DNA from 4 places in the Exiguobacterium sp. s36 genome. Region 2 is predicted to be linked to each of the others. Evidence: predicted binding sites of a transcription regulator. Region 2 holds the regulator's gene; each other region holds the start of a gene.

Region 1 (7,513 bases), on a different contig from region 2:
TGGGTCAAAATAATCTTGGCCGTGTCATATTCCCGTTGTTCAATCATTCCGCCCGCATGCAACTCATCGAGTTCCATCATCATGAGCCCGATCTCGGCATCGCGCTCCCCGATATAAATGATCGTGCCGAACGATTTCAAAAATTGCTGGACGTCATAAAAATTTTTCATCGTTCGTCCTCCATCGCGGTGAGCACGAAACGGTACAGCAGTTCCCGCGTCGCTTCGAGCGATTTGAGATGCGTCCGCTCATAGCTATGGCTCGACTCGATGCCTGGTCCGACGAGCGCGTGGCGCACATCGTAGCCGGCTCCGATTGCAGCCGAGGCGTCCGATCCATAGTACGGATAGATATCGACTTTATGGGCGATGTCATGTTCCCGGCATAGCGCGGTGAATTGACGGCGCAACCCGAGATCATACGGGCCTGACGAATCTTTCGCACAAATCGAAACTGTATACTCGTCCGAGTGTTGCCCGTCCCCGAGCGCACCCATATCGACAGCGATATATTCAGTCACCGCTTCGGGAATTCCGGCGTTGCCCCCGAACCCGACCTCTTCATAGTTCGAGATCAAGTAATGGACCGGGTGTGGCAACTCCGCCTCGACCAGATCTTTCGCCAAATCGAGCAAGATGGCAACGGACGCCTTGTCATCGAGATGACGTGATTTGATATAACCGGCGTCGGTCTGACGGAAGCGCGGGTCGAATGAGACGAAGTCCCCGACCTCGATACCGAGGGCCCTTACGTCTTCGGCTGTATGGACGTCCGCGTCCAAGCGCACTTCAATCGTTGACGCCGTCCGTTCGGCGCTATTCGTATCCTTATAGACATGGACGCTCGATTGATGAATGAGAATCGTTCCTTCAATCGGCGCACCCGTCTCGGCATGAACCAGACAGTTCTCCCCTTCGATTGCGGTCCAGGCGTATCCACCGACTTGCGTCAAGCGCAAGCGGCCGCTCGGCAAGATTTCTTTCACCATCGCGCCGAGCGTATCGACATGGGCCGTCAACAGGCGGGCTCGATTCGATTTGCCCTCAAATGTCGCCAGAAGCGCCCCTTTGTTCAAGCGTTTCGTGGGGATCCCGAGTGCCGTCAGTTCTTGTTCGACGAATCCGATCGCCTCGTCCGTCATCCCGGACGGACTTGGAATTTCAACCAATTGCTTCAACGTTTCAATCATACCCTTACTCCTTTGTCATCGATTGTAGCCGAGCCAAAATAATATGCCGGACGCCACGAACACGAGCCCCGCAAATAGCAGGCGACGTTTCTTCACATGTTCATCCGGTAAGCCGACCACTCCCGCCATCAGAAAGCCCCCGACGAGTCCACCCGCGTGTGCGGAATGGTCCAAACTAGCGCCAAGGACGAAAGCGAGTCCCACGTTTAATCCTAACATAATAAACAGTGGAGGGCCGAGTGTCTTCATAAATAAGGAGCGGTCGCGCAGTCCGAAATAGAGCAGTGCGCCGACAAGCCCAAACAATGCCCCGGACGCGCCGGCCGAGATGGCTTCGCTGAACGCATACGAGGCGACCGTGGCGATGACACCTGCCAACAGATAAATGGTGGCGAAACGCGTCGACCCGTACATCCGTTCCACGAGCGGGCCGAGTGACCAGAGCGCGAACATGTTGATGGCGAAATGGAACCAACCGATATGAAGGAACATCGGTGTGATCAGACGCCACCATTCTCCTTCGTCGATGAGAGGATTCACTTTCGCACCAAAGCGGATGAGCGTGTTCGGATCGAGCGTCGAGCCGATTGATTCGGCGAACCACATGACGAGGAACGTCACGAACATGAGCGCATAGACGAACTGAGGCTTCCCAAAGGCGAACCGTTGCTTCAGTTCATTTTTCCGTTGTTGGTCGAGAGCGACGGCACGCGGGCGATATGACGTTTCCGTTTCGGCGCACGGCCGCATCTCGAGCTTCACTTTTGCCGCAATCGGGAACGTGAGCGACGACAGACGCTCTTCATCGACGAGCGGGTCACCATAAATGTGGACATGGAGCTTCTCGCGGCCGATTCGGGCCAAGCGAAACGAGTTCATGACCGCCTCGACGTCCAAGGCGACATGGTTCGCCCACGCCTTATCTGTCCGTATGTAGAGGTGATAGACATCCCCCGCTTTCGTGTCGAACAATAAAAGTGCCCGCGACGGCTCTAAGACGCCCTCGATGCGTCCTCCTGCTTCGACGGCACGATATACATCTTCCCAAAAACAAGCTGGTTCTGTCATGTTGGCTCACCTCCTTCTATACTTTCATTCTAAAGGAATTTAGGCAGGACGACAAAATCGAGCATCGCCCCAATCTGCCCCGCTCTTCCGTCGGTCCACAAAAAAACCGTAGTGGCGGGAGCCAACTACGGTCATGACAGAACGAGTAATCGTTCTTATAAGACAGGTTGCATCGTTTTCAATAACACTTCTGCCGAATGATGCATCTTTTGTTTTTCTTCGTCTGACAACTCGATTTCCACGACTTGACGGACTCCTTGGCGGTTGATGATGGCCGGTACACCGATATGGATATCGTTCAAGCCGTATTCACCATCTAAATGTGCGCCGACCGTCAACAACGTGTTCTCGTTACGGAGCACAGCCTTGACGAGACGGAGCAAACCGAGGCCGATGGCGTAGTACGTCGCGCCTTTGCGCTCGATGATGTGGTACGCCGCGTCCCGAACGTTGACGTAGATGTCTTCGAGGTCTTCCCATGTATACTCGTCGTTCTCTTCAAGCAACTGCTCGACCGACTTCCCGTAGATGCGGGCGTTGCTCCAGGCCGCGAATTCCGTGTCTCCGTGCTCACCCATGATGTAGGCGTGGCAGTTGCGTGGATCGACGTTGAAATAGTCGCCGAGCATGTAACGGAGACGTGACGTATCGAGTACCGTTCCTGATCCGAACACGCGGTGTTTCGGTAAACCTGAGTATTTCCAAGCCAAATGTGTCATGATGTCGACCGGGTTCGAGGCGATGATGATGATGCCGTCGAATCCAGATGCCATGATGTCCCCAATCATCGATTTCATGATTTTGGCGTTCTTCTCGACGAGGTCGAGGCGAGTTTCACCCGGTTTTTGCGGAGCACCGGCAGTGATGACGACGATATCTGCTGCACCACAGTCCGTATAGTCCCCTGCCCAGACGCGCATCGGTGAAGAAGCGAACGAGACGCCGTGGTTCAAGTCCATCGCTTCGCCTTCCGCCTTCGATTTGTTGATGTCGATAATGACGAGTTCCTCACAAAGACTTGCTGTCGTCAATTGGTAAGCAAAGCTGGCACCGACCGCTCCGGCCCCAACGAGCGCGACGCGTGTTACTTTTGCATGATTTAATGTTTCCATATTGATTCTCCACCCTTCGAACAATCTGTTTCATGTTTTTGTTATGTCTGTTACATAAAGATTGTAACATCATTCACAAACACTCACTACTAAGGAAACCGTTTTCACTTTGGCGATATTGTGACAAAATTCACATTCGTTTGAAACATCTACATTTTCTGTACTACCCTCATCGTAACAAGAGGAAACTAATCGTCGCGGCCGCGGCGATCGACAAAAAGTTGACGGCGTCATTGCCGAGAAAACGCCAGCCCGACACATAAGCCGTCGGCTCACGATGATGCATTTTCTTCTCGGTCAATTTGCCGCACACACGGCATCGGTATTTCCGTTGCACCGTGGCCCCTAACAATGTGTCGACGACGCTGCCGCTCAAACCGAGAGCGATCAAGACGAGCGCGAACGTCACATCGATCTCGATAAATGGAAGCGAGGCGAGGATGATGACCGTGGCCCCGACAATCGACATGACCGTACCGAACACGGACACCCCACCACTCGTTCCCGGTTCGACTTCACGGAACGTCCGAATCGAGCGCGGTTTCTGCTTGGCGAGGACGCCGAACTCAGATCCCCACGTATCACTCGTCGCCGCGGCAATCGAGGCGACATAGGCGAATAACCAGGCATCGTTTGGCGCAAGAATCATTCCAAGCGCCGTCACCATGCCGACGCCCCCATTGGCGAGCACTTGTACGAAATCACGGGGACCCGATTTCTCAACAATCTCATCGACAGGCGCCTTGTCCCGGGCACGATATTTCGAGGCGAGCGACGATGTCGAGAAGAAGACACCGAGTAAATAGAGCCCGAACCAACCGAAACCGTAGCCGATGACCGTCCCCGTCACGACCGTCAAGACGGCACCGGAGCGGGTCAACGAGCGCAATCGATAGCCGGCAAAGGCCACCAGACAAGTTACAACGAAGATGGCGAACATAAAATCGTTTCCCTTTCCGTCACGATGAATTCGACAGGAATGTCGTGTGGCTCAATCGGGATCTCATCGAGCAGTTGAACGTCATAGGCCAACGCGATGGTCGTCCCTTTGTACGTGGCGAGGTAGCGATCATAGTAGCCGCCTCCCCATCCGATTCGATAGCCGGACCGGTCAAACACGCGGCCGGGGACGATACAGACGTCAATCGAGCGCATCGTCGCTTCAGTCGTCGGCTCCAATATATTCATGACGCCCGGCTCGAGGTCTTCTAGCGAATGAATCTCATGGAACGTGAGTCCCTGTTTCGTAACTTTCGGCACAAACACCGATTTTCCTGCCTTCCATGCTAAGCGGATGAGCGGCAACGTATCAATCTCTAAATCGAGGGCGAGCGTGACAGCCACCGTATCAGCCTCTTGCCACGCCTTCAGTTCGGTCAATGTATGTATGATGACGCGGTCCCGGTCCGACCTGTCGTCGAGTTCACGGATTTGACGATGTACGTCTTGCCGAAGTTGTTTCTTTTCAATCACTTCAATTCCCCCTTGTTCAAAAAAAAGGCCGCCACATGAGTGACGGCCAGTCTCATTATTTCACTTCGCGGTAAAGCGTGTGACGACGGAGACGTGGGTTGTATTTGCGCAATTCGAGGCGCTCTGGGTTGTTACGTTTGTTTTTCTTCGTGATGTACGTGCGATCGCCTGTTTCTGTGCAAGCTAGTGTGATTTTAACGCGCATTTCTTTCACTCCCATCTTACTAATGTTGTATCAAGTGCTTTTGCTTTACAGTCTAAGCATACTCAATTATCCTACCAATTTTTATTTGAAAAAGCAAGGTTATTTCGTGTTCTTTTTCAAACGTTTTTGCCCGTATGGCGAAGCATCGAGCGGCAGGCAGGTTTTTACGTTATCACCAATCGCATAGCGCATTCCGACTTCCTCAGTCGATAGTTGTTCGCAGATGTACACCGTGTCGGCTTCAGCGAGGACGCTGTTCTCGATTCGGTGAATCGCGTCGAACAGACCGCCGTGTCCGTGCGGATTGCGGGTCGTTTCAAAGGACAACATAGTTGAGTATAACGGAACTTGTAGTGCTTTCGCAAGCGAACGTGCCGCAGGAATCGTCATCCAATCAAATTGATGGATCGCTTTGAACGGAACTTTGGCCACGAGCTCATGCGCAAGTTTGACGTACGCCACGTTTTGGGCCGCGACTTGGTTCATCACGTGCTCCAAGAACGGGCTCGTCAGACGGACGCGGTACACGTGGACGTGGTTGTGACGTTCATACTCCGGTAACCCTTCCTTATACGGGGTCAAGACGTACACCGTCTCGCCTTCCGCCGCCCGGGCTTCGACCTCGTCGATGACACGGCGTCCGAGATCACCGACGACGTTGCCTGTATATTCTGGCGTCAAGACGAGAATCGCCTCGCCTTCACTGCCACGTTCCTCAGTCACGTAATAGTCGTGCGGAGACAGGAACGTGTCGATGTCAATGTCCACATCATCAAGGAACGGATACGCGCGATAATGGTCGGCGAGCAGTTCATCCGATAACTTGTCTTGATACAGTGCCGTCTCGAGCTCAGCGAACAGGCGTGTGTGCTCGCGGAAGCGTTCGGCTGCATATTGGGCCGTCGTCTGTCCGTCGAGTATGAAGGCCCAGTCACTCGATACGGCGAGGACGTAATGTCGCACGAGTTGAATGAGCGCCCGATCGACGAGCGGTGAGGCGTGACGATAATCGGCCACGTCTTTGACGAGTTGTGTTTCCATCATGTGCAAGTGGCGGAGCATCCATTCGTTGCGCTCGTTGATCCACACATCACCATAACCTTTACGCCCCCACGTGTTCATCGAGACGTGTACTGTCTCGAGGTCTTGGAAGTGGCGCTCGAGGAACAGGGCCGGCGTAATCGTCTCGATTCCGAACTCTTCGAGCCGCTCGGCGACCTTTCCGAGGAATTCAGGTCCTTCAAACCACCAATGTCCGAACAACTCGGCATCGAACGGTGCCGTCACGAGGAACGGCGGGAACATTTGTCCACCATGGGCCTCGAGATGCCCTTCGAGCGTCTGCGCAAAATCGAGGGCGTGGTTGTCGATTTGATGTTCGGCCCAGGCGCGGACATAATAGTCTTTCTCATCCGAGTCGCCCGTGATGCGGTGCATCTTCAGACCGGTATCGAATCGAATCCCTTCTGGGTGCATGAACTTTTCAATATACGCCCAGTCGCGGTCATAGGCGAGGTCACGATAAAACTCGCGATAGTCAGGATGGCCCGGATACCCGATCATCGAGCTCCAAATCTTCCCGGAGATGATTTGGTCACGCGGGAACAAGGCGACGCCATGCGGCGAGTAGACCGGTGCGCCAATCCCCTTGTCCGGAGTAGGGTCGGCATCGAGTAAAGCGTGCTCATCGACGAACGTATAACGAACGCCTTCCTCGTACAAGATGCGGTCGACACCCGGCGTATAGGCACACTCCGGCAACCAAATGCCGGTCGGGCGGAACCCGTAATGACGCTCGAAACAGTTCAAACCGGTACGGATTTCCGTGCGGGCGGCCTGCTCCGTGAACAAGTGCGGGTTGAAGCCGTGCGTCGCCGTACATGTGACCATATCGATGAACCCTTGCTCACGATATGTACGGAACGCATGGTTCAAGTTCTTTTCCCAATGCAGGAACGTTGTTTTCAAATCGGTGTAGCGCCCGCGATAAAAATGGAGCGTCTCAACTTCCTGTTCGCTCCGTCCTTCGGCGAGCTCAATCTCAATCAATTCGAGCATCTCATCCAAATGTTCCACGTAACGGTCCTGGACGAGCGGGTCGGCGAGCATCTCGACGACGGGCGGTGAAATGCTGACCGTCCAATGAAGCGGCTTTTGCAGACGGTCGATTTGCCAAAGAATCGGGATATATGTCTCGGAGATGGCTTCATACACCCATCTCTCTTCTAAGCGGTGTTTCTCTTCATGTCGCACGTACGGAAGGTGGGCATGAAGGACGAGTGAAAAATAACCTGGTTTCATCAAATAAATCCTCCTCAGCGCACGAATCGGTATGCAGAATATTTAGGTAGCGTGTCGAGCAGTTCAGGAGACTCGACTTCCCCGTATTGCCAACGTCGTACCGGTTCAGCGAAACGACCATGGCCGGCTGGCTCCGCACGTGGCGTATCAATCGGTGAAGATGCG
Region 2 (7,513 bases):
CGTCATGTCTGCCTCGAGTTGGTCTGTGAACGACTTGTCGAGATACTTGTTCAAGATGCGGTCGGCACTATCGATGAACGTGACGTGTTTGCCGTACACTTCGAACGCCTCGACGAGCTCGACACCGATATAGCCGGCACCGATGACGGCGATGTTCGTCGCGTCTTTTGCCCGCTCGATGATGCGTTGGGCGTGGCCATAGTTTTTGCAGAGCTCAATCCCAGTCATCTCGATGCCAGGAAGCGTCGGGACGATCGGCCATGAACCAGTCGTGACGATCAAACGGTCGAACGTGTCATAGACGTCTTCTCCCGTGTCGAGGTTTTTCGCATGGACCGTCTTCGCTTCCGTATCGATGTTCAACACGTCGTGCTTCATGCGCATCGTCGCGCCGAGTTCTTCGAGCTCGGTCGGTGACGCGTAAAAGAGCTCTTCCGCACGTTTGACGACACCGCCGACGTGGAGGGCGATCCCACATGAGAGGAAGCTGACGTTGTCGTTCCGCTCATACACCGTGATGTCGAGATTGTCGTGCTTGGCGAGTAATCCTTTGACTGCTGCTGTTCCTGCGTGTGTACATCCGATGACTGCGATTTTCATATGGTTGTCTCTCCTTTGAGTGTTAGGCAAGTTAGCGTTTGTGATAAATATCACATTTACTTTCTGAACTTAGTGTACTATTTCACAAGAAGGTTTGACAATCCCTTTGCTCACTTTTTCACGTAATTATGTCTAAAGTTTGAACGGCTGATGTGACAACAAAAAACCGCTCCGCAGCCGGAACGATTTCCTTGTGTCACGTCCTATCGTTGTTCCTCATCTAAAAGAAAAAGCCACCGCTTCAGCGAATGGCTTTCTTCTTATCGAACATAGATTGTCTTCGTCACGCTACGGCCTTTCGGCGTCACGAGACGGAGCGTCAATTTTGTTCCTTTCTTTTGTGGGGTAAAGCTGAGCGTTGTCGACGTGGCGGTCACCGTCTTCTTCGCGAGGAGAGTCGATCCTCGCGTGAGCGTCAATGTGCCGTACGCGACGTTCGATGTCGCCTTCAATGTCTTCGATGCACTTGATGGAATCGTCGTCACGAGCGTAGGTGTCGGTCCAGTCGTCACCTTCACCGACTGCACATGTCGGAACGTCCCGTTTTGGCTCGTCAACGAGAGCGTCGTATTGACCGGTTGACGGCTAAAGCGGAGCGTCACACGTCCGGTACTGCTCGCTTTCGCTGTAGCGAGTACCGTTGAGCCTTTTTTCAATGTGACCGTGCTATTCGGAATCACGTACCCGACCCAGAGTGACTTCTCATCGTTAATCGAGAGCGTCGACAACGACGTTTTCGGCAAGGTCAGTGAGACCTCACGTGACTTCGAACCGACCGATGCTTTGACGCGAACGCGATCCCCCGGTTTGGCGGGAACCGTGTAACGTGTCGTCGATAGGCGTTTGGCCGAGACGAGTTTGTCATTTACATAGAAGCGCACTGTCGCCGTACTCGTTTTTTTGATTGAGAGTGTCGCTTGCGTCTTCGTTATCAGCGTGTCCGTCACACTGAGCGTCGGCGTGAACGCACGGACCGTCTTCGTGAGTTCATACGTCGCCTCGCCGCTCGAGCGTGTGACGAGGATGACCTCCCCTTCTTTCAGTGGGGAGTCGAACGTGTACGGCATCGCGCGGGTTGTCGCAACATGTACTCCGTTTCGATAAATGCGATAGGCCTGATCGATACTCGATGTGACTTTGATGGATTTGTCATACATCAACGGCGTCCGAGTCCATGTGAAGACAGGTGGGTCATACGTCGTCTTCACTTCTGCTAGACGGAACTGCGAGGCGGGAGACTCCTTTAGTTTGTAGTAAATTTTTGTTCCGACGCCAAACCATATATGAGAAAACGATTTTATGTTAAGGATTCCATTCTCATCCGCTTGTTCACTCCAAGTCTCATAACCCCATTCGCTCCGAGCAACGATTTCGACAGCAGCATGTGGTGTTGTCTGTAACGTCACGCCGGATTTTACCGAGTTGGTTACGAGGGTGATGCCGTTCTGAGAAGTATCTCCACTCTCTTTTACCGTCACGCGTTCAATCGGATCGGCATATACACTTGACGCACTCCCAATTCTTACGTTCACGCGCGAGCCCGGTGCGAACCAGCGCGTCGGTTGCCATATGAAGCGTCCCGTTTCATCTGATTGAACCGTCTTCGATTGATAGTTCACTAATGAATCTATCGGGTCAGAATATTGATAACCACTTTTCGTCACGCTCACAAAAACAAGGGTATTTGGAGCCGTCTTCCCGCTGATCGGGCCCAAGACACCCGTTGGCGGGTCAAGCGTGAGCGGCACGTAGTTTGATGCCCATAAATCTAAGCGACGTTCTAAGTCGTTCCACTTAAAAATCGTGTTATACGACTCATTCGCCTGCAGCGTCAGTTTACCTTGCTCCCATAGGAAGGGTTCTTCTTGACGATCTAAACTCACAGTCAACGCATCCTCTTGAACAGGTAACACTGTCCCGTCAACGAGTGTGACCGTCCCATTCACATCGTAGGTACGACCTACCTCATAACGTGTCGTCGTTTTCGGCACGTTTACTTGCAGTTGCCATGGCGCTTTCCAAAATGATTCGGGTGTATAGCCTGCTGATCGGTTCTCAGAAAAGACATACCACGATCCACGTCTTTGAACGAAGACGTCATCAATCGGTGACTCTCGCCACTCGTTCGTAGCGACGTTATAACTGACATAAAACGTCGTATACATCTTCCGAATCGTGAAGTAATAGACGCCATCTTTCCATATGAGGTATCGCGCGCTCGGTGCTTCCTTTTCAATCCATTGTTTCGTCGTCATATCAAAAATGAGAAGAGTATCAGAGTCATCATTCGCAACGACCCACTGGTTCGCTTCCTCGATGAAAGAAGCACCACTCACTCGCCCTGAATATGTACTAAGCGTCTCCAACACCTCACCCGACGGCGTCCGTTTCGTCACTTGACCGTCCACGAATGCGAGGACGTTCCCATCGTCGAGCAGTCCGTATGCTTCATACATACTTGCCACCGGGATTGAGCCGAGGATGTCCCCTGAGATTGACGTGGTGACATATTTTTTGTCATCAGTCCACAATACCGTTTCTGCTGCCAGATTAATATCTACGACCGCATGAAGTCCGCTCCCTGCCTCAATTGGAAAGACCGTCTTTGAACCGGTTTGAGGATTCCAGACCATCCATTCTTGCCAACCCTCCAAAATGAATCGACCGTCTCCGATTGCGTGAATGTTATGAAGAACAGACACACGAATCGGTAACGTATATTCTTCACCGGTCTGAATGTGAACAAGCTTCTCAGGATCCCCTGAACGCCACACATATTCACTGTTTCCTACGACTTCCCCTGTCGGAATAGTTACCGGCTTGACATAGTCCTCTGCTCGGACTTCTACTCCTGGTGCTACCATCATGACGAGCACCACAAGCATGCTCCATAACCACTTATTCATCAGTCTCCTCATTTCTGTTTATGAATGCACAACTTTCAAAAATAATCCATTTTTGATTTAACCCTCCTAATTTTAAGTTGTTTTTTCAAAATTGAATAGCCCTAAAATTATAAAAAACACCACGTCGCATGACATGGTGTCTACTTCTCATTCATTTGTTTCATCAAATCCATCTGTTCTTTCACCATCGCCTCTTTCTCACGTCGGAGCACACCCCGGTACGTGATGCGTGAAATCGATAAACTGATCTCATACAAGAAGAAGAGCGGCAGTGACACCATGAGGTGCGACGTCAAATCCGGCGGCGTGATGAAGGCTGCGACGACGAACAAGGCGAAGTACGCATATTTCCGAATCGATGACAGGAAGTACGGTGTCACGACACCGATGCGCGTCAAGAACATCGTCACGACCGGCAACTGGAATAACAGTCCGAATGGAATGGTCAGTTGCAGCAAGAACGTGAAGTAGTTCGACGCCCCGATGATTTGCGTCAGACCGAGGTCTTGCCCGAGGTCCGTCGAGATATCGAGGACGAGCGGGAACAACCAATAGTAGGCGAACGCAAGACCGATCAGGAACAAGATGAAGATGATCGGGATATAGGCGAGCGTCGCTTTCCGCTCGTTCGGATGCAGACCAGGTGCGACGAACGCCCACAGTTGATACAGTAGAAACGGACCGGACGCGACGAGCCCGATGACGAGCGCCAAGTTCAAGTAAATCATGAGCGGGTCCGCGACCCCAAAGGCGTTCAGCTCGAGCCCTCGTTCGACAAGGTCCGCCTGCAGATAGGCGAGCACGTATTTGACACTCGGCAAAGCGATCAGAAAGAAGGCAAAGACGACAAATGCCGACAGCATCAGTCGTCTCCGCAGCTCTGTCAAGTGGTCGGACAGCGCCCGCTCTTGATCAGGTTGATGATTCATGATTACTGCTCTTTCTTCTCAAGTTCTTTCTTATCTTTCTCGTCATGTTCGTTCATCATGCCGTTTGTGGCATTTTTGAACTCACGGAGCGTTTGTCCGGCGGCGCGTCCGAATTCAGGCAATTTCTTCGGCCCGAAGATGATAAGCGCGACGATGGCGATAATGAAGATACTCGCTCCCCCAGGAATACCGACGACGAGCAACGATGATAGTAATTCCATTATTGATGGACCCCCTCAGCAGATGGATAGTGTTGCATAAAGTAAATGAGCGACTGGAGTTCGATCGACAAGTCGATATGATGGACGCGGACCGTGTCCGGCACAGTAAGCCTGGCCGGAGTGAAGTTCAAGATGCCTTTGATGCCGAAGCGGACCAAGTCATCCGCGACAGGCTGCGCATAGGTAGACGGCACCGTTAAGATGGCGACGTCAATCTTGTTTTGTTTCATGATCTGTTCCATCTCATCCACGTGATGAATCGGGACACCGGACATCGTCGTGCCGACTTTTGTCTCGTCTGCGTCGAACCCGACGACGATATGTGTGTTATTGTTTTTAAGGAAGTTATAGTTGACGAAAGCTGTCCCAAGATGACCAACCCCGACTAAGGCGACGTTCGTAATCTCGTCCTGATTCAGTGTCTTACGGAAAAAGTCTAACAGATACTGTACGTTATAGCCATATCCCTTTTTACCGAGCGCACCGAAGTACGAGAAATCGCGACGGATTGTGGCCGAATCGACCTTGACCGCCTCGCTCAGTTCAGCAGAAGAGACACGCTGTTTTCCTGATGAATGTAGGCTTTGGATAAACCGATAGTATAGTGGCAACCGTTTGGCTGTCGCTTGCGGAATCTTTGGTTCGTTTTGACTCAACGGAAAGAGCCTCCTTTTTACGACGCGTTTCAAACGAATCTAATTTCATACACCTTGATTGTAAACGAATTCACATGACCACTCAATGAATATACCTGAAAAGGGGAAGAAATAAAGTATACTAAATAGAGAGAAAGGGGTTTTTTCACTTGATCCTACTGCAAGTCAATAACTTATCGAAATCATTCGGCGTCGAGCCGATTTTAGAGAACGTCAAACTCGAAATTCAAGAAGGCGAACGCGTCGCGCTCGTCGGCCGTAACGGTGCCGGCAAGTCGACACTGCTCAAAGTCATCGCCGGGGAATACAACTATGACTCGGGCGACATCATGAAGCCTAAAGATGTCACCATCGGCTATCTCGCCCAAGACTCAGGGTTAGAGTCGAACGAGACGATGTGGAACGAAATGTTGACTGTCTTCACCGATTTAATTGAACAAGAAAAGACGCTGCGCCGCATGGAGCAAGACATGGGTTCTGAGCGCATCTTGAACGACCCGGCCGCCTATGAGCGCCTCTTGTCGTCTTACGATGAAGAACAGCATACGTTCAAAGACCGTGGCGGCTATCAATATGAGGCGACGATCCGCTCTGTCCTTCACGGGATGCGGTTCTATCCGGACGACTTCGAACGCCGCATCGATACGCTCTCCGGCGGACAGCGGACACGTCTCGCTCTCGCGAAGATGCTGCTCCAAAGTCCAGACCTGCTCATCTTGGATGAGCCGACGAACCACTTGGACATCGAGACACTCGGCTGGCTCGAGAAGTATTTGAGCGGCTATAAAGGCGCCGTCCTCATCGTCTCCCACGACCGCTACTTCCTCGACCGCGTCGTATCGGTCGTCTATGAGCTGTCCCGCCACCGCAGCCGTCGCTTCGTCGGCAACTACACGAAGTACCTTGAACAGAAGGCTGCCATTTACGAGCAAGAGAAGAAGCAGTTCGAGTCGCAACAAGAAGAGATCGCCAAGATGCAGGACTTCATCCAGCGTAACATCGCCCGGGCGACGACGACGAAGCGGGCCCAGAGCGTCCGCAAACGTCTCGAGAAAGTCGACCGGATGGAAGCGCCGGACGGTGATGAGCGCAGTGCCGTCCTCTCGTTCTCAATCAAACGTCAAAGCGGGAACGACGTATTGAGTGCGAGCGATCTTGCCATCGGCTATGAAGAACCGATCGCCCAACAGCTCCGCTTCCAATTGCAGCGCGGCGAATCGGTCGCCCTCGTTGGCCCGAACGGAGTCGGCAAATCGACGCTCCTGAAAGTGTTGACGAAACAACAGCCGCCCCTTACCGGTGACATCCGCTACGGCACCGGCGTCGAAATCGGCTACTACGACCAGGAACAACAAAACTTGTCGGACGCCAACCGTGTCATCGACGAGATTTGGAACGACTGGCCGCTCATGCGCGAACAAGAAGTCCGGAGCCTGCTTGGACAGTTCCTGTTCAGCGGTGACGACGTCATGAAACGTGTCCATGAATTGTCGGGTGGGGAACGGGCCCGCTTGACGCTCGCGAAACTAAAGCTCGAGCAACCGAACTTGCTCATCTTGGATGAGCCGACGAACCACTTGGACCTCGATTCGAAGATGATTCTCGAGAACGCCCTCGTCGACTATCCGGGCACAATTCTGTTCGTGTCGCACGACCGCTACTTCATCGACCGGCTCGCGACGCGCGTCTTAGAGATCACGCCGAACGGCATCGACGAGTATCTCGGCGATTATTCATATTACGTCGAGAAGAAAGAAGAACTCGAAGACCTGGCCCGACTCGCCCGCGAAGAGACGAAACAAGTCATCGTCAAGAAACAGCGCGCCGACAAGGAACAACAACGCGAGGAACGCCGGATGAAACAACGGATCGAGGAAATCGAGCTCACGATCGAACAACACGAGGCGCGTCTCGAGGAAATCGAGCAGCTGTTGTGTGAACCGGACGTCTTCAACGACTTCGCCCGGGCACAGGAACTGTCGACCGAGTCCGACGCGACGAAAGAATCGATCACGGCACTGTACGCAGAATGGGAGGAGCTCCATTCATGATGCGATTCCGTGCGATGCGAATCGAATGGATGCACGCCTTCCTGAGCGGTCTCGCCTATATCGTGCCGACGGGGACGGAATTCGTATCCGAACTGATTCGCGGGGAGCCGACGGTCGTCCCGTCGTTCCTGTTTTATTTCTTGCCGGTCG
Region 3 (7,513 bases), on a different contig from region 2:
GTTCAAAGAAGACGCCGGTCGCGGCTATCGCCGCGTCGTCCCGAGTCCGTTTCCGGTGGCGATTCTCGAGCACGCAGTCATCCGTGACCTTGTTGCCCATGAGCACATTGTCGTCGCCTCTGGCGGCGGCGGGATTCCCGTCATCGATACAGCCAATGGCTATGTCGGAGTCGAGGCGGTCATCGATAAAGATTTCGCCGCTGCGAAACTCGCCGATCTCGTCGACGCCGACATGCTCCTCATTTTGACGGCCGTCGAGCATGTATTCGTCGATTTTGGGACCCCGTCGGCTCGGGCGCTCGAGGAGACGACGAAAGAACAGCTCGAGACGTATATCGCCGAAGGGCAGTTCGCACCGGGCAGTATGTTGCCGAAAGTTCGAGCCGCCCTCCAATTCGCCGAATCAGGCAACGACCGAGTCGCTGTCATCACGTCGCTTGAGCAAGCCCTTGCGGCGGTCAGAGGCGAGGTCGGAACACGCGTCCGACTCGCCGCGACGCTCCAACAATAAGCACAAAGCCACAGATGTCCGCGTCTGTGGCTTTTTTCCTGAATCGGCATCTCGTCGTTTTTTATCCGTCGACATGGGGAAGGGAAGTTGTATGTCGATTTGGACATTGTTATCATCGTTAGTGTAAACGTTTGCACTATGTAGAAAGGAAGTGACGAAGAGCGGAAACGCTCGAGCTTATGCGTCTATTTGAAGAGGAAAACGTCTATACGCAGCAAATGAAACCGCAGGCAGATGGTCGAGCAATCGTCCAAGGGAGCTGCTATCGCTTCACGGTCCTGACGAGCCAACTGATTCGGATGGAATACGCGGAGGATGGGGTGTTCGAAGACCGGTCGACCCAAGTTGTCTTTAACCGGGCGTTCGCAGTCCCGGAGTTTCGCGTGATCGAGGATGAGACAGAACTGCAAATCATCACAGAGCACGTCCACCTCTATTACACGAAAGGGCCGTTCGCGCCGAACACGCTCTACGTCGATCTGAAAGGGAACTTCAGTACGTATTATAGCCGCTATACGTTCAACGGACCGGAACGGACGTTGAAAGGGACGGCGCGAACGCTCGACCATGTCGACGGGGCGACGGAACTCGGTGAGGGCATCGCCTCAAAACAAGGGTATGCCGTCATCGATGACTCCGATTCGTTCATCATGACCGAAGATCGTTTCGTCGAACCGCGACGGAAACACATCCATGACTTGTACTATTTCGGCTATGGACATGAATATAAGCGGGCGTTGCGTGACTTTTATCAACTGACAGGCCCGACGCCGCTGTTGCCACGAAAAGCGCTCGGCAACTGGTGGAGCCGCTATTGGCGCTACGACGAGACGGAATATAAAGAACTCATGCGTCGGTTTAAGACAGAAGACATCCCGTTCTCGGTCAGCGTCATCGACATGGATTGGCACGTCACCGATGTCCCCGAAGAATACGGGAGCGGATGGACGGGTTATTCATGGAATAAAAACCTGTTCCCGGACCCGAAAGGCTTCTTGACGTGGCTCAAACAAGAGAGTCTGCTCGTCACGTTGAACTTGCACCCGGCGGACGGCGTGCGTGCCTTCGAAGATCAGTATACGGCGATGGCCGAGGCGATGGGCATCGACCCGTCCCAGGGTGACCGCATTCCGTTCGACTTCTCTGATAAGCGCTTCATTCAAGCTTATTTCGAGCAGATGCACCATCCGCATGAAGTCGACGGCGTCGATTTTTGGTGGATTGACTGGCAACAAGGCTCGACCTCGAAAATGGAGGGGCTCGACCCGCTCTGGATGTTGAATCACTATCATGCGGCCGACATCGCCCGTGACGGCAACCGTCCGCTCATCTTCTCCCGTTACGCCGGGCCGGGCAGCCATCGGTATCCGGTCGGTTTTTCGGGCGACACGTTGATTTCGTGGGCGTCCCTGGCCTTCCAACCATACTTTACAGCGACGGCGGCCAATATCGGCTATGGTTGGTGGAGTCATGACATCGGCGGCCATTATCGTGGGTCGAAAGATGATGAACTCGCCGCGCGCTGGGTCGCATTCGGTGTATTCAGCCCGATCATGCGGTTGCACTCGACTTTCAGTACGTTCAACGGCAAGGAGCCGTGGCGCTTCGGTCTCGAGGCGGAACGGTCGATGAAGACGTTCCTGCGTCTGCGCCATCAATTGATTCCATATATCTATACGATGAACTGGCGAAATCATGTCGGCGCCTTGCCGCTCGTCTTACCGATGTATTACGAGCACCCGGACGAAGACGCGGCATATGAGGTGCCGAATGAGTATTACTTCGGCAGTGAACTCATCGTCTCCCCAATCGTCGAACCGATGAATCGACAGCTCCACGTGGCGGCGACGAACGTCTGGCTACCGAAAGGCGACTGGTTCGACTTCTTCACGGGTCATCGCTACAGCGGAGACAAATCGGTTCGCATGTTCCGTGAGCTCGAAGATCAGGCGGTGTTCGCCAAAGCCGGGGCGATTATCCCGATGGCACCACACCATTCGGGTCGAAACGATACCGACAACCCGGCCGATTTGGAAGTGCTCATCTTCCCAGGCGCCTCGAACACGTTCACGCTCTATGAAGACAATGGGAAGGACCGTGGCTATGAGACGGGAGCCTACGCCGAGACGACGTTCACGCTCGATTGGGAGGAACGGAGCCTTCATATCCAAGTGACAGGTGACCGGTCTGTGTTACCGGTGGACCGCCATGTCACGTTGCTCCTTCGAGGGGTGACCGGGTCTGGTGAATACAAACGGGAGACACAGACGCTTCGCCTCGAGCTCGGACCGATCAGAGACGAGCTGACCGTGGAACTCCCGGTCGATGTGACGGCGAACGACCATCGTCTCGATCGGTTGTATCGCTTCTTGGACCGTGCGGAAATCTCATACGATTTAAAAGACCGGTTATACCGGTCAGCGGCTGCGAAGACGCGACTTGAAGCATGGCTGTTCGATTTACATGCGCTCGAACTCGATCGCGACCTGCAAGACGCGATCATGGAATTGATGCTCGACTGAATACTTTATTGTGACGAAGAGGGGCGGTTCATGCCCTTCTTTTTTTGTCAGAAAATCGTCGGATTTTGTAAGCGTTTTCAATAAGAGGTCGCTTTATACTTAAAAGAGAGGCAAGATGGATTGGAGGATGCGACATGAAACCAAAATGGACGGTGGACGATTTGAGACAGCTTGATGTGTTCGCCAAATGTGCCACACGAGAGCTCGAGGCGCTGTTGCCGCATGTCTATTGCCGCACGTATCGGAAAGGTCAACTCTTGTTCATAGAGGGCGATCCCCGGGAACGGGTCTATTTCTTGATTAGCGGTTATGTGAAGCTCGAGCGTTGCAACGAGACGGCGACACATCAATATACGGACTACTTGAAACCGAAGCAATTGTTCCCGTATCGTGGCTTGTTGACGGAACCGTACTATCAACATTCAGCCGAGGCGTTGACCGATATCGAGGTCATCTATATGCCGACCGACCGTTTCGAACAGCTTGTCTCGCGGAACGCATCGATGTTGCTCCACATCGTCGGACAGATGAACCGGATTCTCGATTTGCACGAGCGCCGTGTCCAGGACATCATCACACCGAGTGCGACCGACCGGGTGCTCAACACGATTCATTACTTGATTGAAGACCTCGGGGAGCCGGAAGCGACGGGCGTCCGTGTCCGCTGCCCGTTCACGACGATTGAGATTTCGCGCTTGTCGGGCACGTCACGAGAGACCGTGTCGAACATCTTATCGCGGTTGCGAAAAGAAGACGTGCTTCAATTTGATGCGCGGGAATTGATGATCGGTCATCCTGAATATTTTGAACAGTCGCTGTGATGGCGCCGCGTGTGGGACGTGGCGTTTTTTGCATGTCTGAGGAAGCGAAGCGTTCGCCTTGCAAGGGTGCATCAGGTATAATTAGTGAGAATCCTCACAAAGAAAAAGTCTCCTGATTGATAGAAAGGATGAACGCAGTGAAACGACTGCAAGCTCTCGCTTTAGCAGAAAAATGCCATATCGTCGGACTCATCATCGCGGCAGTGATGATCGGGTTGTCGATTTTAGCTCAAGCCTATTTGATTGTCGACATTGTCGATCAAGTCTTTTTAAAAAATGCATCGTTTGAAAGCATCGTTCCGACGCTCGGGTGGCTCATCCTCGCGCTCGTCACACGAGCTGGTTTCGGCTATATGTCGGGGAGGATTGGAGCGAGCCTGTCAGAAAAGGCGAAACGAACACTCCGATTGCAATTGCTCGACCGCTATACGTCGAATCCGATTGAGACGTCACTATCCGGTCAATCCGGTAAAAAGGTGAGCGTGTTCATGGACGCGGTCGACGAAGTCGATGCCTACTTTAGCCAATATTGGCCGCAAGTCATTCAAACGTCGATTATTCCACTACTCATTCTCGTCGTCGTCTTCAGCCAACATTGGATTTCAGGCGTCATCATGATGGTGACGGCTCCATTCATCCCAATTTTCTTCATCATCATCGGGATTGCGACCCAGAAGAAGTCAGAACAGCAGATGGAGAAAATGAATCAGTTCTCCGGCAAGTTCTTGGACGTGTTGCAAGGATTAACGACGCTCAAACTATACGGTCGGACCGAGCGTGAGGCGCAAGCGATTGAAAAGAGCAGTCTCGATTTCCGCGACGCGACGATGGTCGTCTTGAAGACGGCGTTCCTGTCGGGTCTCATGCTCGAGTTCATCTCGATGCTCAGCACGGGCGTCGTCGCACTCGAAGTGGCGCTCCAGATGGTCGTCTGGGAGAACTTGACGTTCTTCTCCGGCTTTTTGATTCTCGTCTTGGCCCCGGAATACTATTTGGCCATCAAAGACCTCGGCGGTGCGTTCCACACCGGACGAGGCAGCATGGGGGCGGCCGACCGTATTTTCGAGGCGCTCGATGCACCGGATGAACGCTTGACCTGGGGCGACCGGACGTTGACGAGCCCGACACCCGACCTCGAGCTCGACGCCGTCTCGTTCGCCTATGAAGGTGGACGCTTTACGCTGCATCCATTAAGCGGTGTGATTCCTGCCGGTGCCCACGTGGCGCTCGTCGGGGCGAGCGGGTCCGGCAAGACGACCGTCTTGAACGTGTTGTCCGGGCTCGTGAAACCGGACAGTGGACGTGTCCTCGTCGACGGAGAACCGCTCGAGACATACACCGATTCGTCATGGTATGACACGATTGGCTACATCTCACAAAATCCGTATTTGTTCGCCGGTACCGTCGCCGATAATATCGCCCTCGGGGAAACGGCCGACGAGATAAACATCCTTGAAGCAGCGAATGCAGCCGGATTGAACGATGTCATCGCGCAATTGCCGAACGGCATTCATACCGAACTCGGTGAAGGCGGTTATGGATTGTCTGGAGGCGAACGGCAACGGCTCGCCTTGGCCCGCGCCTTCTTGAAACGACCGGGCATCATCTTGTTCGATGAACCGACGACAGGGCTCGATCTAGTGACGGAGCAAATCGTTCGGCGCTCGATTGAGGAGTTGTCGCGCGAGGCGACGCTTGTCACGGTCGCGCATCGCTTGCATACGATCAAGCAGGCGGACGCGATTTGGTTCATGGACGATGGGAAGCTCCTCGCCCAAGGCACGCATGACGAATTGCTCAGCGTTCCGCAATACGCTGACTTGTTCACGCTACAGAAAGGGGTGAGAGGATGAACTCACTTTGGACGATCACGAAATGGATGATGCGCGAGAAGAAGGATATCATCCTCTCGATCTTCTTTGGGTACGTGGCCGGCATCGCGGCCGTCGCCTTGTTCGCGGCGAGCGGTTACCTCGTCTCACGGGCCGGTCTCGTACCGCCGCTCTATGCGCTCATGGTGCCTGTCGTTTTGATTAAATTGTTCGGTGTGATTCGGGCGAGTGCGCGTTATCAAGAGCGCCTTGCCTCGCACCGAGCGACATTCACAATTTTGAGCGAGTTGCGGGTCCGGTTTTACCGCCAGCTCGAACCGCTCGTGCCGAGCATCTTTGCCAAGTATCGGAGCGGGGATTTGCTCGCTCGCGTCGTCGGTGACGTCGAGAGCTTGCAAAACTACTTTTTACGGGTATTCTATCCGCCGATTATCTTGGTGCTCGTCTTCTTGAGTACGATTTTTTTCGTCACGTATTTCTCGATGTGGGTCAGCCTCTGGATTTTGTTCGGTGTGTTCGTGACCGGTTTTTTGATTCCGGCGTTCTTCGCCCGAATCCGTGCCAAGCACGACCGCGAGCTTCGCGCCTTACGGGGTGACCTGTCGAGTGGGATGACAGAGATGATGTACGGATATCGCGATTTGTTGCTTCATCATCAACTTGGACGGACACGCGGCGAGCTGCTCGAACAGAGTGACCGTTACGCCGAAGCGCAGAAGCGGGATGTGACGAATCAGTTCTTCAACTCGTCACTCGTCGTGGCGGCCTCCCTGCTCGTCTCGTGGGGTGTTCTTGCCATCGGGGCGTATCTCGTCGTCGACGGCGAGTTGAACGGCCTATTTTTGGCCATGCTCATCATGATGTCGCTCACCGCGTTTGAGAACGCGACACCGATGGCGGTCTTCCCAGGCCACTTTGCCGACAGCAAGCAAGCGGCCGATCGACTGCTCGAAGTCGTCGAGCCGAGTGAAGCAATCGTCGCGGCCGAGGCCGCCCGGACGGACATGATACTCGAATCCGCTCCGGACGTATCGTTCGAGCGCGTGACCTATCGTTATCCGGATACGTACCGCGATGTCCTGAGCGACGTGGATGTGACGTTACGAAGCGGGACGAAGACGGTCATCGTCGGGCCGAGCGGCTCAGGGAAATCGACGCTCCTGCAACTGTTGCTCGCTTTCGTCAGACCTGATTCCGGTGAGATCCGATTGAATGGGCAACGGTTGGACGATGTGACCCAAGCATCGGTCTGGCGTGAAGCCAGCGTCGTCCTTCAAGAGAATCACTTCTTCTTCGGGACGGTGCGCGAGAACTTGGCGTTAGCCGGAGAGTTCACCGACGCTGAGATGGAAGCGGCGCTCGCGAGCGTCCGGCTCGGTTTCTCACTCGATGAGCCTGTCCTCGAGAAAGGGGCGAACTTGTCGGGCGGAGAACGGCAACGGCTCGCCATCGCCCGGGCGCTCTTGAAGAACGGGGTGCTCTGGATTCTCGATGAAGCGACGTCGGCCCTCGATGCGCGGACCGAGGCGGACGTGTTCGCCGAAGTCTTCCGCCGTGCCGAGTCATCGACACTCGTCATGGTCAGCCATCGCTTGACCGGGCTCGAGCGCTTCGATCACATCATCGTCATGGAAGGCGGTCGCGTCGTAGAGACGGGAACGTATGATGAACTGATGCGGTCCCGCGGTGTATTCTATGGATTGAAACAGATCGAGCAAGATATTTTCGCATGAAAAAACGAGCGGCTCCGTCGGAGAGCCGCTCGTTTTTTGGATGGCAAATTTGGGTGCAACAAATGGGGGTTGTCGCATTACTTTCAAAAAGAGT
Region 4 (7,513 bases), on a different contig from region 2:
ATTTAAATCGTGCTGTTCTGCCGCCTGTCTCATCCGATCACGTAAATGTGTGACGATATCGAGTCCGAGACGTTCCGCTTCCCGTGAATCGGCATGCGTGCCGCCTGTGAGCACGCGTAGCGCTTCGGCGAGACCGATGAAACCGACGGACAACGTCCCTTGCTTCAGTACATCCCGTAGCTCTTCTTCCGCCTGGAGTCTCTCGCTGCCCCTCCAGACGTGTTGAGCGTAAAGGAAGCGGAATTCGTCGGCATGACGCTTCGCTTGATAGTCGTACCGTTCGAGCAATTGATCGATGGCGACGTCGACGTAGGCGTCGAGCGTCTCATAAAATGTATGGATGTCCGAAGCGACGAGTGCCATCTTGACCAAGTTCAAGGTCGAGAACGATAAATTACCTCGTCCAATCGATGTCTCGGCGCCGTGACGATTCCCCATCACTCGCGTCCGACACCCCATATAAGCGACTTCTGAGTCATGGCTCCCATCATAATATTGCAAGTTGAACGGGGCATCGACGAACGAGAAGTTCGGGAATAGACGCTTGCCCGTCACGCGACAGGCGAGTCGGAACAAGTCGACGTTCGGGTCGGTTTCATGAAAGTTGACGCCCTCTTTTACTTTAAAGATTTGAATCGGGAAAATTGGCGTCTCCCCGTTGCCGAGCCCCCGCTCGGTCGCATGCAACAACTCGCGGATGAAAATCCGGCCCCAACGGCTCGTGTCGGTCCCGTAGTTGATGGAGACGAATGGCACTTGGCCGCCTCCTCGCGAATGCATCGAATTGGCATTATGGATGAACGCTTCACACGCTTGATAGGTCGCTGTGATTGTCTCGGTCTCAGCGACTTCGAGAAGTTGCTCGGTCGACCATTCGACCGGAAGCTTCTTGAGACGCTCCAGTTGACGTTCATACGTCTTTTCGACGTATGGCGCTAAATCGACATCGAACATCGGGAACGCTTGACCCCCGTGTTGCATATTCTGGTTCGCTTGAAGAATGATCGAAGCGAGTGCCATCGCCGAACGGATGTCCTGGGGTGGTCGAATCGTCCCGTGACCGGTATGAAATCCGTTCGTCAACAACTCGCCGAGCGGGATTTGACAACACGTCGTCGATCCCGTCACGTAATAGTCGGCGTCGTGGATGTACAAAAAGTTGTCTGCGACGGCCTGACGTGTCCTCTCTGACAACAAATACGTTGTCGACAGCTGTTTCGATACTTCCGAGGATAATCGTGCCAGTTTGCCAAGTGGTGATTTCCCGTCAACGTTGGCGTTCTCTTGTACGAGATCTTGATCTGGGAGAACACAGACATCTTCATAAAGCTGGAGCATGTTCACTCCGCATCACCTCACTATATATTGATATGAATCGAGTTATGAACTCGATTCAATTCCATATATAGATTATGTCATGTTTGAGCATGGAGATGTGGAGTCTAAATTGTGAGCGTTGGTTGTGATATAAACGCAAAAACAGCCAAGCCCGCATATGGACTCGACCGTTCTTTCAAGTGACCCAACTTATAATTCTTTAGCTGGTTTCACGATTTTTAATTCAACTTCTTCTTTTTCCTCTGACTCTTGAGCTTCGCGCAAGCCTTTCGCGTTCAACCACGTATAGATCGCACCCATGAACAAGGCGCCGCCGATGATGTTACCGAACGTGGCCGGAATCAAGTTGTGGATGGCGCCGGCAAAGCTAATCGCCTCAGGGTGTGGGACGACGAGAGTGAGCGCAAATAAGACGAAGTTGGCGATGACGTGATCAAATCCTGACGCGAAGAAGACGGCGACGAGGAAAATCATCGAGAAGATTTGAGCGAACTCATTTTTCATCTGTTTTGGTAAGAAAATCGCGAGACAGACCATCCAGTTACAGAAGATGGCACGGAAGAAAATCTCGACCGTCGTATGATGCATCTTGCTCTCGACGACCGCGAACAACCAGTTATCCATCCCGAGTTCTTGGATGACGCCGGTCGGGGCGAGCAACAAGGCGAACAAGACACCACCGAGCGCGTTCCCGACGAAACAAAGTAACCAGACGAGCATCGTGTCACTGAGCGTCGTATAGCCGCGTAACGTCGACGTCGTGAAATACATTGTGTTCCCCGTGAACAATTCGGCTCCGCCGTAGATGATCATGACAAGCGCGATCCCGAATGAGAACCCACCGATGAGTGTCGTGAACGGTGAATCGATCAAGTACATCCCGTTGACGACTTTAAGTGTGAAGATTGAAGCGAATCCGATAAAGATCCCCGCGAGCATTGCCCGTAAAAAGTATTCCATTGGCCGATAATGAATCATTTGCGAAGATGCCTGAGCTTTTTTCCGTAATGATTCGAGTGCATGGATTTCCATTGATGCCATGTCACAAACCCTTCTTTCTGTTTGAATGAACCCATATAATAAGAACGAACATGTGAAATCATTAACAATATAAGCCCGAATCCAATAAATTGCAATCGACCTTGGAACGTGTTGACACATTTTTCACATCGTAATCGTTTACATTTGTCGGATTTGTGACGAAAAAAACGACCCTTCGCAAAGGGTCGTTCGATACAGCTTATTCTTTGTCTGCAGACTTCTCTTCAGACTCCTCAGAAGATGCCTCAGCCGACTCTTCTTCTGTTGCTTCAGCTTCACTTTCTGTCGTTGTGTCTGTGTCTGCTTCAAGTTCTTCAAGAGAGACCGGCTCGTTTACAGATGCGATTTGAAGCTCGCCATCCGAGACGATTTCATAATCTTTGTTCTCTGGAATGTCAGCTACCGTGACCGAATCACCGATACCGAGTTCAGAAACATCTAGTTCAATTCGTTCCGGAATGTTAGCCGGTGTCGCCGATACCGTTACTTTATAAAGCGTTTGCGCCAAGAAGCCGCCTTCTTTGACACCTTTCGCATCGCCGACGAGTGTGACGTCTGCTTCGACTTCCGTCGCTTCGTCCATCTTCACGGCCATGAACTCGACGTGCTTGTATTCGTTCGTGAACGGGTCAACTTCAGTCCCGTGAACGAGCGTGTTCACTTTCTTGCCGTCGATGTTCAACTCGATTAATGCGTTGTCACCGTGTTCGCGGAGAATCTTGCGAAGTGCCATCTCCTCGAATGCAACTGGTGTGCTCTCGACTTTATAGCCGTATACGACACCTAGTACTTTACCTTCTTTACGCAAGTTTGCGCGGACCGAACGTGGTCGTAATTCACGTTTCGTTACTTTAAGCGTGTCTGCCATAATCTTTTCCCCCTACTGGTTTATCGATCATGTCTACATCTTGAGGGTGAGGCAGTGAAAAAGCCACCTCTCAACCTCGATGCGTTGAGTGACATGTGTATATTGTTCCCATAGGCACCCGGACATAAACGTTACAGCCGGTTAAAAAAAGATTACAAGCGTGTCACATAACCCGTTTGAACAACTTCTCAAGTTCGTACGTGCTCCATTTCACCAAAATCGGTCGCCCGTGCGGACATGTATACGGGGACGTCGTCTGATTGAGGTCATTCAGCAATTGCCGCATCATTTCGTGGTTCAATGGATGGTTCGCTTTAATCGACCGCTTGCACGCCATCAAGATTGACGCGTCTTCCCGATATTTGGCGAGATTGACAGAGCGGTCCCGAATCGCCATCTCAATCAAATCGCGGACCGTTCCTTCTAAATCGTGTTGCGGGTACCACGTCGGAATCTCCCGGACGAGGAACGTGTTGCCACCGAACGGCTCCAATTCGAGACCCGCTTCTTTCAAGAGCGGAGCGACTTCTTCAATCGCGAGCGTCTCTTCTTGCGTGAACTCGAGCGTGAGCGGGAGCAGCAACAATTGATATTCCTTGTCCGGATTCCCGAGTTGCTCATAAAACAATTCGTATTTGATCCGTTCCTGAGCGGCGTGTTGGTCGATGACATACATGCCGTCTTCGGAACCGCAGACGATATAGCTCGCATGCAATTGGCCGATGACGTCGAGCGGCGGCAACCGCTCTCCTTTCGTCTCAATTTTGTCCGATTCGATAATCGGGTCGGTCGGTGCAGGCGCTTCATTGACGAGCGGGGTCGGCGACCATCGGCTTGGTGACGTGACAGGTTCACGGGGAATCGGATAGTTCCACGTCGGCGGTTCATCCGTGACAGGTGTCCGTTCGACCGTGAAATCAAGTCGTTCTTGTTCGGTCCGATTAACCGGTCGCTCTTTCGGTTTGACCGATGGGATTAAACGCTGTTCCCGGAGCGTCAGTTGGACCGTCTCGCGAATCAACTGGCACAGCTCTTTCTCTTTCGAGAGTCGGACTTCCCGTTTTGTCGGATGGACGTTAACGTCAATCAACATCGGGTCCATCTTCACTTCAAGGACGGCGATCGGATAACGACCAATCGGGAGTAGCGTGTGGTAGCCCTCGAGCACACTTTGGGTCAGCGCAAAGTTTTTGATGCTCCGTCCGTTCAAGATGAGCGTCACATACTGCTTGTTCGACCGGGTCACTTCCGGACGGACGAGATGGGCGCTCAAGCTATAGTCGTTCGTCTTGCTTGACGCGGTGACGATTTGCGCCGCGACTTGACGTCCGTAAATGGCGAGCATGACTTGCTTGATGTCGCCGTTGCCACTCGTCCGCAGGAGTTCCTTGTCTTCATGGAACGCCGTGAGGCGAACTTCCGGGTGGGATAAGGCGATCCGGTTCAACGTATCGGTGATGCTCGCGAGTTCGGTCGCCGACGTCTTCAAGTATTTAAGGCGGGCCGGTGTATTGTAGAACAATTGACTGACCGCTATCTCTGTTCCGACGTTGGCTGCGGCCGGTGTTTGCGCCGTAACGACACCCCCTTGGAGCGTCATCTCAAATCCGTCCTCTTCGGTCCGGCGTGACTTCAGCGTCACATGACTGACCGAGGCGATGGACGCTAAGGCCTCTCCACGGAAGCCGAGCGTGCGAATCCGGAACAAGTCGTGCTCGTCCCGAATTTTGCTCGTCGCATGACGCAAAAAGGCGCGCGGAGCATCCTCTTCATAAAACCCGTGCCCGTTATCCCGAACTTTAATGAGACGTATCCCCGCCTCCTCCAAGTCGACTTCGATTTTCGTGGCACCGGCATCAATCGCATTCTCGACGAGTTCTTTCACGACCGAGGCCGGGCGTTCGACGACCTCGCCGGCCGCGATTCGGTTGGCCAGTTGCTCCGGTAACTCTTGAATGATTCCCATCGACTCACCCCTTCTTCGCAGATTGTTGGAGCGCATAGAGCGCCTGCATCGCCTCAATCGGGTTCATCGCCAGTAAATCGAGGTCGAGCAGTTGTCGTTTGATATCGTCTTCCGCCTCAAATAGTGACAGTTGGGCCACAGGTTCGGCTGGCACCGGATGTTCCACGACTGTGCGGGCCGGTTTCGGTTCCGTCTCGAGCTCAGACAAAATCGTTCGCGCCCGTTCAATCAAATCAGGCGGCAAATCAGCGAGTTCGGCGACATGAATCCCGTACGACTTGTCGGCCCGTCCCGGGTGAACTTCATGCAGGAAGACGACGCGCCCGTCCCGTTCGATGGCACGGACGTGCACGTTCTCAAGGGCAGGAATCGTGTCCTCGAGCACGGTCAACTCGTGATAATGGGTCGAGAACAACGTCTTCGCGCCGATGGTGGCCGCGATATATTCGACGATGGCCTGCGCGAGCGCCATGCCGTCATACGTCGAGGTTCCTCGTCCAATCTCATCGAGGAGGATGAGACTATCTGCTGTTGCTTCCGTCACCGCCTGCCGTGTCTCCGTCATCTCGACCATGAACGTCGACTGACCGCTCACCAAATCATCGGCTGCCCCGATGCGGGTAAAGATGCGATCGAACAATGGAAGTTCGGCCGCTTCGGCCGGCACGAACGAACCGATTTGATGCAGGATGGCAATCAGTGCGAACTGGCGCATATACGTCGATTTACCGGACATGTTCGGTCCGGTGATCAACAGCATGCGCCGCGTGTCATCGAGCGTCAAGTCGTTGGCCACGTATTCACCACGAGGCAATACCGTTTCGATGACCGGATGGCGCCCACGATCGATTTGGACATTGTTTGACGTTGTCGGCCGGACATAGTCCCGTTTTTCGGCGACAATGGCGAGCGCGAGCAGGACATCTAGTTCACTTAATGAGCGGGCCAGTTGTTGGAGCGGTTTCGTCTCTTGTTTGACTTCTTCACGTAACGTGACGAACAAGTCATATTCAAGCGTACAGCTCTTCTCCTCGGCACCGAGGATGAGCGCTTCTTTTTCTTTTAACTCAGGCGTGACATAGCGTTCGGCGTTCGTAAGCGTCTGTTTCCGTTCATACCGCCCCTCTTCGAGTAAGCGCGCGTTCGCTTTCGTCACTTCCAAATAGTAGCCAAAGACTCGGTTATAGCCGATTTTCAGCGACTTGATGCCGGTCGCGAGCCGCTCTTGTTGCTCGAGATTGGCAATCCACGTCTTCCCGTTCGCTTTCGCCTCGAGCAGTTCATCGAGTTCTGTCGAATAGCCTGAACGAATCATGCCACCTTCTTTAATCGAGATGGGTGGTGTCTCGACGAGCGCCGCCTGAAGTCGTTCCGATAGCGCGTCGAACGTGTCGAGCGTCGCATCGATGTGATGCAATCGTGTTGCCGTGACATTCGCGAGCAACTCTCGTACCGCTGGAATGCGTTCAAGCGTGTTCCGCAACTGAACGAGGTCACGTGCGTTGGCCGTTCCGTATCCTACTTTCGCGACGAGCCGTTCGATATCGTAGACGTGACGTAACTGCTCCCGTAATTGATCGCGGAGCATGAAATCATCGACTAAATTTTCGACGGCATCTTGGCGTTCACGAATCGCCTGTTCCGTATAGAGCGGCTGTTCGAGCCAACGTTTCAATAGTCGTCCCCCCATCGCCGTCGTCGTCTCATCGAGCAGGGCGAGGAGTGATCCTTTCCGTTCCCCGGACCGGGCCGAACGGAACAGCTCCAAGTTCCGGGCCGTATTCGCATCGAGTTGCATATGGGCCTCAACCTCGTAGGCGACAGCGGGCTGCAGGTGATCGAGGGCTCGTTTTTGCGTCCGCGTCAAGTAGGCGAAAAGGAGTTCGAACGCACTTACTTGCGCCTCGTCGCGGGCACCGCTCGACAACGTGCTCGACAATCGCTCCGTCTGTACCGACAGCGGGATGCCGAGTGATGAGAGATGGTCTGCCAACTCGGCGTCATCAACGATGATCTCGCTCGGGACCAGTCCTTCGACTTCGCGTAGGACGGCCTCGCGCGACGGTAAGGTCGTCAACCATGATTCACCTGTCGTCACGTCGCCGCGGGCAATCCCAAAACGGCCTGCGACGTTCACGACCGATAGTAAATACCGGTTCTCTTTCTCACCGAGCGCGGCCATATATGTACCCGGCGTGATGACTTGAATGACTTCCCGTTTGACGAGTCCTTTCGTCGCTTTTGGATCTTCCATCTGCTCACAAATCGCCACGTTGAACCCTTTTTCAATAAGTTGCTCG

What was found. Region 2 encodes Rex, which represses fermentation and respiration genes when NADH is low (regulators of the CRP and FNR family bind a similar motif). Its sites were predicted from a motif close to TTGTGAAATATTTCACAA; they were not measured.
Region 1: a site for Rex is predicted at 3,488-3,505, ahead of KNP95_RS00980 (L-lactate dehydrogenase). Genes of this name have one in related genera too.
Region 3: a site for Rex is predicted at 3,937-3,954, ahead of cydD (thiol reductant ABC exporter subunit CydD). Genes of this name have one in related genera too.
Region 4: a site for Rex is predicted at 2,430-2,447, ahead of KNP95_RS06050 (formate/nitrite transporter family protein). Genes of this name have one in related genera too.

The regions. Positions count from the first base shown of each region.
Region 1 covers NZ_JACSLW010000001.1:179,904-187,416, forward strand. Annotated here, with positions in the region: gene KNP95_RS00965 (YqgQ family protein) at 1-170, opposite strand, end outside; gene KNP95_RS00970 (M42 family metallopeptidase) at 167-1,189, opposite strand; gene KNP95_RS00975 (rhomboid family intramembrane serine protease) at 1,205-2,257, opposite strand; gene KNP95_RS00980 (L-lactate dehydrogenase) at 2,413-3,369, opposite strand; gene KNP95_RS00985 (DUF92 domain-containing protein) at 3,539-4,309, opposite strand; gene KNP95_RS00990 (5-formyltetrahydrofolate cyclo-ligase) at 4,288-4,842, opposite strand; gene rpmG (50S ribosomal protein L33) at 4,898-5,062, opposite strand; gene KNP95_RS01000 (1,4-alpha-glucan branching protein domain-containing protein) at 5,147-7,348, opposite strand; gene KNP95_RS01005 (DUF4912 domain-containing protein) at 7,363-7,513, opposite strand, start outside.
Region 2 covers NZ_JACSLW010000007.1:99,094-106,606, forward strand. Annotated here, with positions in the region: gene KNP95_RS13490 (FAD-dependent oxidoreductase) at 1-600, opposite strand, end outside; gene KNP95_RS13495 (hypothetical protein) at 861-3,506, opposite strand; gene tatC (twin-arginine translocase subunit TatC) at 3,647-4,435, opposite strand; gene KNP95_RS13505 (twin-arginine translocase TatA/TatE family subunit) at 4,438-4,656, opposite strand; gene KNP95_RS13510 (redox-sensing transcriptional repressor Rex) at 4,656-5,312, opposite strand; gene KNP95_RS13515 (ABC-F family ATP-binding cassette domain-containing protein) at 5,462-7,363, shown strand; gene KNP95_RS13520 (hypothetical protein) at 7,360-7,513, shown strand, end outside.
Region 3 covers NZ_JACSLW010000006.1:113,802-121,314, forward strand. Annotated here, with positions in the region: gene arcC (carbamate kinase) at 1-511, shown strand, start outside; gene KNP95_RS12885 (glycoside hydrolase family 31 protein) at 691-3,033, shown strand; gene KNP95_RS12890 (Crp/Fnr family transcriptional regulator) at 3,168-3,854, shown strand; gene cydD (thiol reductant ABC exporter subunit CydD) at 3,983-5,707, shown strand; gene cydC (thiol reductant ABC exporter subunit CydC) at 5,704-7,419, shown strand.
Region 4 covers NZ_JACSLW010000002.1:117,129-124,641, forward strand. Annotated here, with positions in the region: gene KNP95_RS06045 (anaerobic ribonucleoside triphosphate reductase) at 1-1,338, opposite strand, end outside; gene KNP95_RS06050 (formate/nitrite transporter family protein) at 1,528-2,370, opposite strand; gene KNP95_RS06055 (50S ribosomal protein L25/general stress protein Ctc) at 2,579-3,247, opposite strand; gene mutL (DNA mismatch repair endonuclease MutL) at 3,411-5,213, opposite strand; gene mutS (DNA mismatch repair protein MutS) at 5,218-7,513, opposite strand, start outside.